One region of the Mesorhizobium sp. M2A.F.Ca.ET.037.01.1.1 genome, then DNA from elsewhere that is predicted to be linked to it. Evidence: predicted binding sites of a transcription regulator. Region 1 holds the regulator's gene; the other holds the start of a gene.
What was found. Region 1 encodes PhoB, which activates phosphate uptake and scavenging genes when phosphate is short. Its sites were predicted from a motif close to TGTCATNNANCTGTCAT; they were not measured.

Region 1 (6,271 bases):
CAGCGCCGACTGGAAGTCGAAGGTCGGCGTCAACACCGCGCTCGAATGGCCGGTGGGCATCGGCGCCAAGGGCAATGAGGGCGTCGCCAACAACGTCTCGCAGACCGGCGGCGCGATCGGCTATGTCGAATATGCCTATGCCAAGCAGAACAAGCTGACCTACACCGACCTGATCAACAAGGACGGCAAGAAGGTCGAGCCGACCGCCGCCGCCTTCTCGGCCGCCGCGGCCAATGCCGACTGGAACTCGCAGCCGGGCTACGGCGTCATCCTGGCCAACCAGGCCGGCGCCGAAACCTGGCCGATGACGTCGGCCACCTGGATCCTCGTCTACAAGAAGCCCGACGATGCCGCCGCCACCGGCGAGGCGCTCAAGTTCTTCGCCTGGTCCTACGCCAAGGGCGACGAGCTGGCCGCCAGCCTGGACTATGTTCCGATGCCCGACGCGGTCGTGAAGAGCGTCGAGGAAATGTGGGGCAAGGATATCGTCGACGCGAACGGCAAGCCGCTCTATTCCGGCATGTAATCTGACGAACAAGGGAGGGCGCTTCCGGCGCCCTCCTGTCTCTTTCGAAATGCGAGGGGCTAAATGAGTGCCGTTTCCGAAGCCGCGACATCGTCCGCCATGCGGACCAGGGAAGCGACAGTGCGCCGCTTTGCCTTCACCGACATGGTCTTCCGGGCGGCTACGCGCGCTTCCGCCATCCTCGTGCTGGTTCTGCTCGGCGGGGTCGCCATCTCGCTGATCGCCGGATCGTGGGAAGCGCTGTCGAAATTCGGCATATCCTTCCTTTCGACCGAATCCTGGAACCCGGTCACCGAGAATTTCGGCGCGCTGGCGCCCATCTACGGCACTATCGTCACCTCGGCCATCGCCATCATCATCGCCGTGCCGATCGGCATCGGCATCGCCGTCTTCCTGACCGAGCTTTGCCCCCGCCCTCTCAGGCGCCCTATCGGCATCGCCGTCGAGCTTCTGGCCGGCATTCCCTCGATCATCTACGGCATCTGGGGCCTGTTCGTCTTCGCGCCCTTTCTGCAGACGACGATCCAGCCCTTCATCATCTGGCTCTTCAAGGGCATCCCCGGCCTCAACAGCCTGTTTGCCGGCCCGCCCTACGGCATCGGCCTGCTGACCTCCTCCCTGATCCTGGCCATCATGGTGCTGCCCTTCATCACCTCGATCACCAAGGACGTGTTCGACACGGTGCCGGCGGTGTTGAAGGAATCGGCATACGGTATCGGCTGCACGACCTGGGAGGTGACGCGGCGCGTGACCATTCCCTACACCCGCGTCGGCATCATGGGCGGCGTCATGCTCGGCCTCGGCCGCGCGCTCGGCGAGACGATGGCCGTCACCTTCGTCATCGGCAACGCGCATCGCATCAGCGCCTCGCTGTTCGCGCCGGGCACGACGATCTCGGCGACGATCGCCAACGAGTTCACCGAGGCCGATGGCGCGATCTACACCTCCTCGCTGGTGGCTCTCGGCCTGATCCTGTTCATAATAACCTTCATCATCCTGGCGCTCGCACGCTACATGCTGCTGCGCATCGATAGCCGCACGGGAGCCTGACCGATGGCGACTGCCGCATCAATTCACCAGAGCCGCAAGCGCAAGAATGCCGTGATGATGGCGCTGTGCGTCATCGCCGCCGGCATCGGCCTTGCCTGGCTGGCGCTGATCCTCGGCGCCCTGCTCTACAAGGGGCTCTCCGGGGTGTCGCTGGCCGTGTTCACCCAGATGACGCCGCCGCCGGGCGATGCCGGCGGCCTGCTCAACGCCATCTACGGCAGCATCGTGATGACCATCATCGGCATCTTCGTCGGCACGCCGATCGGCGTGCTGGCCGGCACCTACATGGCCGAGTATGGCCGCTTCTCGAAGCTCACCACGGTGGTGCGCTTCATCAACGACATCCTGTTGTCGGCCCCTTCGATCATCGTCGGCCTGTTCGTCTATGAGCTGATGGTGCGGCCGATGGGGCACTTCTCGGCCATCGCCGGCGCCGTCGCGCTGTCCATCCTGGTGATCCCCGTCGTGGTGCGCACCACCGAGGACATGCTGAACCTCGTGCCCAACGCGCTGCGCGAGGCAGGCACCGCCATCGGCGCGCCGCGCTGGGTGGTGATCCGCTCCGTCGCCTACCGCGCGGCGCTGTCCGGCATCGTGACCGGCATATTGCTGGCGATCGCCCGCATCTCCGGCGAGACGGCGCCGCTGCTCTTCACCGCGCTCAACAACCAGTTCTGGTCGAGCAATCTCAATGCCCCGATGGCCAGCCTGCCGGTGACCATCTTCCAGTTCGCTCTCAGCCCTTACGAGGAATGGCAGCAGCTGGCCTGGACGGGCGCACTCATGATCACCTTGACGGTTCTCGGGCTGAGCATCATCGCCCGCAGCCTAACCGGACGCAGAGAGGACAGATGAAACCGATGTTGTCCACCGACCTGAACGTAGCCGACACGACCGTCGAGAAGGCCAAGATCGAGGTCAAGAACCTCAACTTCTACTATGGCCAGTCGAAGGCGCTGAAGGACATCAACCTGTCGCTGCCCGAGCGCAGCGTGACCGCCTTCATCGGCCCGTCGGGCTGCGGGAAGTCGACGCTGCTGCGCGTCTTGAACCGCATCTACGAGCTTTATCCGAAGCAGAGCGCCGAGGGCCAGGTGCTGCTCGACGGCAAGAACATCCTCGATCGCTCGCAGGACCTCAACCTGCTCAGGACCAAGATCGGCATGGTGTTCCAGAAGCCGACGCCGTTCCCGATGTCGATCTACGAGAACATCGCCTTCGGCGTCAGGCTCTATGAGAAGATCAGCAAGGCCGAGATGGACAGCCGCGTCGAGTCGGCGCTGAAGCGCGCCGCACTCTGGAACGAGGTTAAGGACAAGCTCAACGCCAGCGGCCAGAGCCTCTCGGGCGGCCAGCAGCAGCGCCTTTGCATCGCCCGCACCGTCGCGGTGAAGCCGGAGGTCATCCTGCTCGACGAACCGGCCTCGGCGCTCGATCCGCTCTCGACCGCCAAGATCGAGGAGCTGATCGACGAATTGCAGGCCGACTACACGATCGTCATCGTCACCCACAACATGCAGCAGGCGGCGCGCGTGTCGCGGCAGACGGCGTTCATGTATCTGGGCGAGCTGGTGGAATTCGACCGGACCGAGAAGATATTCACCTCGCCCCGCGAGAAGCGCACCCAGGACTACATCACCGGCCGCTTCGGCTGAGCTCATACGAGGACAACATCATGGCCGAACATACCGTCGCCTCGTTCGACGAGGATCTGAGGCAGATCAGCCGGCTCATCAACGACATGGGCGATCTCGCCGGCTCCATGGTCGGCGGCTCGACCAGGGCCCTGCTCGAAAGCGACAATGCGCTGGCGCAGCGCGTCGTCTCCGACGATGCCATCATGGACGCGCGTCAGCGCGAGCTTGACGACCGCGCCATCACGCTGATCGCCAAGCGCCAGCCGATGGCGGACGATCTTCGCCACGTGGTCGGCTCGATACGCATGGCGGGCGACCTCGAACGCATCGGCGATCTCGCCAAGAACATCGCCAAGCGCGTCGGGTCAGTCGGCGTCAGCACCGCCCCGCGCGACCTCACGCATTCGATCGATTCCATGGCGCAACTGGTGCTGATCCAGGTCCAGGGCGTGATTCAGGAATATACGGTGGGTGATGCCACGGCGCTGGCCAAGCTTCGCAACGACGACGAACGCATCGACGTCAAATACACCTCCGTCTTCCGCGAGCTGTTGACCTACATGATGGAAGATCCGCGCAACATCACCGCTTGCACTCATCTTCTGTTCTGCGCCAAGAACCTCGAGCGCATCGGTGACCATGTGACCAACATCGCCGAGAACGCCTATTATGTGCTGACCGGCACGCAATTGCCCGCCAACCGTCCCAAGCAGGACGAGACGGCAATGTCGGCGCCGGCCGCCTGACGGAAAAGGTTACCCCGATGATCGCGCCACGCATCATGGTGGTGGAGGACGAGGAGCCGCTGGGGGTGCTGCTTCGCTACAATCTCGAATCCGAGGGTTACCAGGTGGAAGTGGTGACCCGCGGCGACGAGGCCGAAATCCGCCTTCAGGAAAATGTTCCCGACCTGCTCGTGCTCGACTGGATGGTGCCGGCGGTCTCCGGCATCGAGCTCTGCCGGCGTCTCAGGATGCGGCCCGAGACCGAGCGGCTGCCGATCATCATGCTGACCGCGCGCGGTGAAGAAAGCGATCGGGTTCGAGGTTTGTCCACCGGCGCCGACGACTATCTGGTCAAGCCGTTCTCGACGCCGGAGTTCATGGCGCGCGTCAAGGCGCTGCTGCGCCGCGCCAAGCCGGAGGTGCTGTCCAGCGTGCTCAAGGTCGGCGACATCGTGCTCGACCGCGAATCGCACCGCGTCTACCGCAAGAAGAGCGAGATCAGGCTGGGCCCGACCGAGTTCCGCCTGCTCGAGTTCATGATGCGGCATCCCGGCCGCGTGTTCTCGCGCAGCCAGCTACTCGACAATGTCTGGGGCGAGACGATCTATATCGACGAGCGCACGGTGGACGTGCATGTCGGCCGCCTGCGCAAGGCCGTCAACAACGGCCGCATGCCGGACGTCATCCGCACCATCCGCGGGGCGGGTTATGCAATCCGGGAAGACTAGGGATATGCTGATATTCAGGTGAGGCCGGCCTGCGAATGGCGGCTTCCTGCGCTTCCGGTACTCACGTACCAAAAAGTACGCTCCGTTCCGGTTCTCGGAACCCACCATTCTCGACTCGGCCTGACCTGAATCTCAGCATATCCCGGCGCTTGAGCTTGCGGCTTATGCGACGTGCTTGCCCGCTCTTGCCTGGACACCCGGCGCGAAGATCTCCTGATCGACGAAGGTCAGCGCGCGGGTGGCGCAGCCTTCGCGGATCAGCGGCAGCTCGTTCGGCTCGGTGTCGAAGGAGATCGAGCTCGAGTGCTGGCCGCCGGCGGTCTGGGCGATCGCCTCCCTCAGCGCCGGCTCGATCAGGTCGAAGGCGGCCGCGCTGACGCCGACCATGGCGACCGGCGCCGGGTCGATGAGGGCGAACAGGCTGCCAAGACCGAAGCCCAGCGCCTCGCCGGCCCGACGATAAGCTTCCCGTTCGGGGCCGTCCTCCTGCCGGGCCTTTGCGGCCAGCGCGCGCATGTCGGCGTCGCCGATGTCGGTCGGCGCGGCGTCCTCGCTTATCCCCATGGCGCTGCGCCAGATGGCGTAGTTGCCGGCATAGGCCTCGACGCAGCCGCGGCGGCCGCAGCGGCAAAGCGCGCCGCCCGGACGATGGATCATGTGGCCGAACTCGCCGCCGGAGGAATGCGTGCCGGTGAACAATTCGCCCTTCAGCACCAGGCCCATGCCGATGCCGTGCGAGAGCAGGATGGCTATGAAATTGTCGCGATAGCGCTCGGGATCGCGCCATCGCAGCGCCACCGCCATCATGTTGCAGTCGTTCTCCATGGTGGCGGGGATGCCGAATTCCCTCTCCAGGATGTCGGCGAACGGAATGTCGGTCAGCGGCGTGATCGGCGACCATAGCATGGCGCGCGCGTGGGAATCGGTGATGCCTTGAATGCCCATGGCGATGCGGGCGACGCTGCCCACGTCGAGATCGGGATCCTGCAGCCGGCGCCGGACGATCGCCAGGCACTCGCCGATCAGCTCGTCGCGCGGCATGACGAGCGTGTCCAGGCGCCGCTGTTCCTCGGCGATCACCTGGCCGGCATAGTCGATGACGGCGACCGACAGGAAGTTCAGCGACAGCACCACCGTCAGCACCGCGGCGGCTTCGGGATTCAGCGCCAGGCCGATCTGCGGCCGGCCGCGTTTCAACGCCGTCGGCTCGCTGGCCTTGCTCTCGGTGAGGATGCCCTCCTGGATCAGATCGGCGGAGATCGCCGAAATGGTCGAGTGGCTGAGGCCGGTGGTGGCGGCAATTTCCGTCCGCGATGGCTGGCCGGCGCGGCGCACGGCCGAAATCACCATGGCGCGGTTGCGCCGGCGCAAATCGTCGTGACGGATTCCGACCGACATCGTCTCGCACGTCCTCCCCGGTCATCGCGGCCTTGTGATGATGCCATGGCCTGTCGCTGACACGCTAAGGATAGTGGCAGAAGCCAAAGCCGATGTCATTATTTATTGCGGACTCCGAAAAAAATGCCTGGACCCATCAAATGCCATCAGAATGTCGGTTGACAGCTTCATTTCGCTGGACCACTATTTTTTTGAGGCTCGAAAAAA
Region 2 (4,050 bases), on a different contig from region 1:
GAACGGCCTGTCGCTGGCCGATGCCGCGGCGGTGGAATTCCTGGCGATCGGCGCGCACGCGGTGCGCCGATCGCTCGGGCAGCCCGGCCAGCGTACACTGGTCATCGGCGCCGGCCCTATCGGGCTCGGCACGGCGATATTCGCCCGCATCGCCGGCCTGGATATCAGCCTGTTGGACATGAGTAGCGAGCGCCTCGGCTTCGCCGAAAAGGAACTCGGCTTTGCCCCGCTCGACACCTCGAAGGCATCGGCTGCCGACCTAGTGCGGCAGGCGACCGGCGGCGAAGGGTTCGACCTCGTCTTCGACGCGACCGGCAACACAGCATCGGTGCAGTCGGCCTTCGCCCATGTCGCGCATGGCGGCACGCTGGTGCTGGTCAGCGTCGTCAAGGACGACATCACCTTCTCCGACCCCGAATTCCACAAGCGCGAGATGACGCTGGTCGGCAGCCGCAACGCGCTGAAGGCCGACTTCGAGCATGTCGCCGCATCGATCCGCAACGGCGCCGTGCCGTTGGGCAAGCTCGTCACCCATCGCACCACGCTCGCCGCAACGCCGCGCGATCTGGCGCGATGGACGCATGAGAAATCGGGGCTGATCAAGGCGGTTATCGAGGTGGGGTGAGAGACGCCGGCATAGAGATTTCCGGCCCTGGATATCTGGCAATCGCAGCCTTGGTGATTGGCCGAAGCGCCTACCCCTTCGTCATCCGCGGGCGGAGCAAGGAGCGAAGCGACGCGCGCAGACCCGAGGATCCATTCCGTGACTTCGAAGCTCTGCGACGATCCAGAATTCTGCTCTGTCGCATTCCACGGTCGAGGTAACGGAATGGATCCTCGGGTCTGCGCTCCGCTTCGCGTCGCTCCGCCCGTGGATGACGACTTCTGGGTTGTCCCCCCGGAATGACTACGGTGGGCTAATCGCCGGCCGACAACCTCAACTCCACCCGCTCCGCCGGGAACCTCGACTCCGCGAACTGGATCGGCTCACCGTCGAGCGTGACGTTGACGGCGACGGTGACCAGCACGATGGCGCCCGGCTGCAGATCGAGCGCTGCGAGGTCGTCGGCGTCGGCATGGCGTGCCGACAGCACCGTCGAGTGCCGCAGATAATCATTGACGCCGAAGCGCTTCAGCGAGGCGGTGATCGATCCCGTTTCCGCCATTGCCGCCTCGATGCCGGCGAAGCGCTTGGCGTCGAACCAGGTCGTCGCGCGCGACACCGCTTGACCGTCGGCCTCGCCGCGCGTCTCCAGCCGGATGACGGCCGCGCCCTTGGCAAGGCCCAGCGCCTCGGCGATGCGCCGGCTGGCCGGCTCCGTCGAGGACGACAACAGCGCAATATGCCGCTCGCTCGTCTGCCCCTGCAGCCCGGTCGAGAAGCGCGTGCGCGCGCCGATCGGATAGGACAGCCGCTTGCGCGACAGGACGAAGGTGCCGCGGCCCTGCTCGGCCTTCAACACGCCTTCCTGCACCAGTGCTGCAATGGCGCTACGCACCGTGTGGCGGTTGACGCCGTAGCGTTCCGCCAGCGCGACTTCGGGCGGCAGCGCCGCGTTCTCGGCGAAGTCGCCGCTCGCGATCCCCTGCAGGATCCGGTCGGCGATCTGCCGCCACAGCGACACGCCGTTGCGCCTTTCGATGCTGCTCGCCAGTCCGGTCACCCATCGCCCCCAAGCATTTTTCCGGGTTGTCATCCACCCGTCATGGACTCCCGTTACCAGATAAGTATAATTTGTATAGTTGTCTATATCAATAGACAAATTTTACGCATGCAGGGAGGAATGCCATGCGAGGACAGGAAGCGCGCGAGCAGGCCGGGCGGAAAGCCTTGATGGAGACGCTGGCGCATGCCGAAGCCGATGAGATCGCGCGCCTGTGGAACGAAGCGGGCCTGCCTTCCGAGGCCGAGCTCTTGCGCGGCCCCGAGACCGGACTGGTGACGGTACGCGGGCGCATCGGCGGCGGCGGCGCGCCCTTCAATGTCGGCGAGGCGACCGTCACCCGCGCCACGGTGCGGCTGCCCTCCGGCCAGGTCGGCCATTCCTACGCGCTCGGCCGCGACAAGGACAAGGCCAGGCTCGCCGCAATCGCCGACGCGCTGTGGCAGGACCCGCCGCAGCGTGAAGCAGTCGAGACGAAGCTCGCCGCGCCTTTGCGCGCGGCGCTCGATGCGGCGCGCGAGACGCGGCGCGTCGAGACGGCGGCCACGAAAGTGGATTTCTTCACCATGGTGCGCGGAGAGGACTGATGGATATCGCCACGCAATCGATCGACGGCGGCTTCGCCGAGCCAGTCTTCAACGCGCAAACCGTCTTCCGCGCCATCATGGACGCGATGGCGCGCCCAGGCTCCGTGCAGGCCCTGCCGCAACTCACCCACCCGCCGGCGCCATTGTCGGCGACGGCCGGGGCCGTGGCGCTCTCGCTGTGCGACAACGATACACCGATCTGGCTCGATCCGCCGCTGCAGGCGGAAGCTTCGGTCAAGGCCTGGTTCGGCTTCCACACCGGCGCGCCCTTGGCCAACACGCCGGCCGACGCGCATTTCGCCTTGATCGCCAATCCGAAGGAGATGGCCGCGCTCGACGGTTTTGCGCAAGGCACGCAGGAATATCCCGACCGCTCGACGACGCTGATCCTCCTGGTCGACGACCTCGCCTCGGGCCCGTCGCTGCTGCTTGAGGGCCCCGGCATCGAAAAGACGTCGATGATCGCGCCTCGGGGCATGCCGCGCCATTTCGTCGAGCAGTGGAAGCAGAACAACCAGCGTTTTCCGCGCGGCGTCGACATCATCCTGGCGGCGCCGGGCAGCCTTGCCTGCCTGCCGCGCACGACCCGCATCAAGACGATGGAGGCGTGACATGTACGTCGCGGTGAAGGGCGGCGAAGCCGCCATTGCCAATGCCCACCGCCTGCTGGCCGATCGCCGCCGCGGCGACCGCTCGGTGCCGGCGCTGCGCCTCGACCAGATTGTCGAGCAGCTGGCGCTCGGCGTCGATCGCGTGATGAGCGAAGGCTCGCTCTATGATCGCGAGTTGGCGGCTCTGGCCATCGTCCAAGCACGCGGCGACATGATCGAGGCGATCTTCCTGGTGCGCGCTTACCGCACCACGCTGCCACGCTTCGGCTACACCAATCCGGTCGATACCGGCGCCATGCAGGTCGAGCGTCGTATCTCGGCCACCTACAAGGACCTGCCCGGCGGCCAGGTGCTCGGCCCGAACTTCGACTACACCCACCGCCTGCTCGATCCGGAGCTCGCCGCCGGCGCTGAGGTCGAGACGCCGGCGCAGCGCCCGGTCGAGCCGGAGGCCATGCCGCGCGTCTCGGCGATCCTCGCCCATGAAGGCCTGATCGAGGCCGATGGCGAGATGCCGTTGGACCATGTGCCAGGCGATATCACCCGCGAGCCGCTGCAATTCCCGATGGCGCGCGACATCCGCCTGCAGGCGCTGTCGCGCGGCGACGAGGGCTTTTTGCTGGCGCTCGGCTATTCGACGCAGCGCGGCTATGCGCGCAACCACCCCTTTGTCGGCGAAATTCGCATCGGCGAGGTCGAGCTGGAGCTTGACGTGCCGGAACTGCCCTTCGCCGTGCCGCTGGGCTCGATCCGCGTCACCGAATGCCAGATGGTCAACCAGTTCAAGGGCTCGGCCAAGGCGCCGCCGCAGTTCACCCGCGGCTACGGCCTGGTCTTCGGCCAGAGCGAACGCAAGGCGATGGCGATGGCGCTGTGCGACCGGGCGCTGCGCGCCGGCGAACTTGGCGAGGATATCGTCGCCGCCGCGCAGGACGAGGAATTCGTCATCTCCCATTCCGACAATGTCCAGGCGACCGGCTTCGTCGAGCATCTGAAGCTGCCGCACTATGTCGACTTCCAGGCCGAGCTCGGCCTCGTGCGCCGCATGCGCGCCGAATACGAAGCGCGGGAAAATGAGGACAAGGCTGAAGAGAAAAGGGAGGCCGCCGAATGAACGCCCAATCGACCGACATAGCCACCTACAACTTCGCCTATCTCGACGAGCAGACCAAGCGGATGATCCGCCGC

Region 2: phnF (phosphonate metabolism transcriptional regulator PhnF) is a predicted target of PhoB. The motif match lies at 1,692-1,708, and genes of this name have one in related genera.

What each region holds. Positions count from the first base shown of each region.
Region 1 covers NZ_RZSA01000089.1:4,653-10,923, forward strand. Annotated here, with positions in the region: gene pstS (phosphate ABC transporter substrate-binding protein PstS) at 1-526, shown strand, start outside; gene pstC (phosphate ABC transporter permease subunit PstC) at 590-1,576, shown strand; gene pstA (phosphate ABC transporter permease PstA) at 1,580-2,431, shown strand; gene pstB (phosphate ABC transporter ATP-binding protein PstB) at 2,428-3,231, shown strand; gene phoU (phosphate signaling complex protein PhoU) at 3,252-3,959, shown strand; gene phoB (phosphate regulon transcriptional regulator PhoB) at 3,977-4,666, shown strand; gene EOA27_RS07135 (ROK family protein) at 4,829-6,064, opposite strand.
Region 2 covers NZ_RZSA01000590.1:198-4,247, reverse strand. Annotated here, with positions in the region: partial or broken gene EOA27_RS24890 (zinc-binding dehydrogenase) at 1-625, shown strand, start outside; gene phnF (phosphonate metabolism transcriptional regulator PhnF) at 918-1,655, opposite strand; gene phnG (phosphonate C-P lyase system protein PhnG) at 1,790-2,251, shown strand; gene phnH (phosphonate C-P lyase system protein PhnH) at 2,251-2,862, shown strand; gene EOA27_RS24870 (carbon-phosphorus lyase complex subunit PhnI) at 2,864-3,976, shown strand; partial or broken gene EOA27_RS24865 (alpha-D-ribose 1-methylphosphonate 5-phosphate C-P-lyase PhnJ) at 3,973-4,050, shown strand, end outside.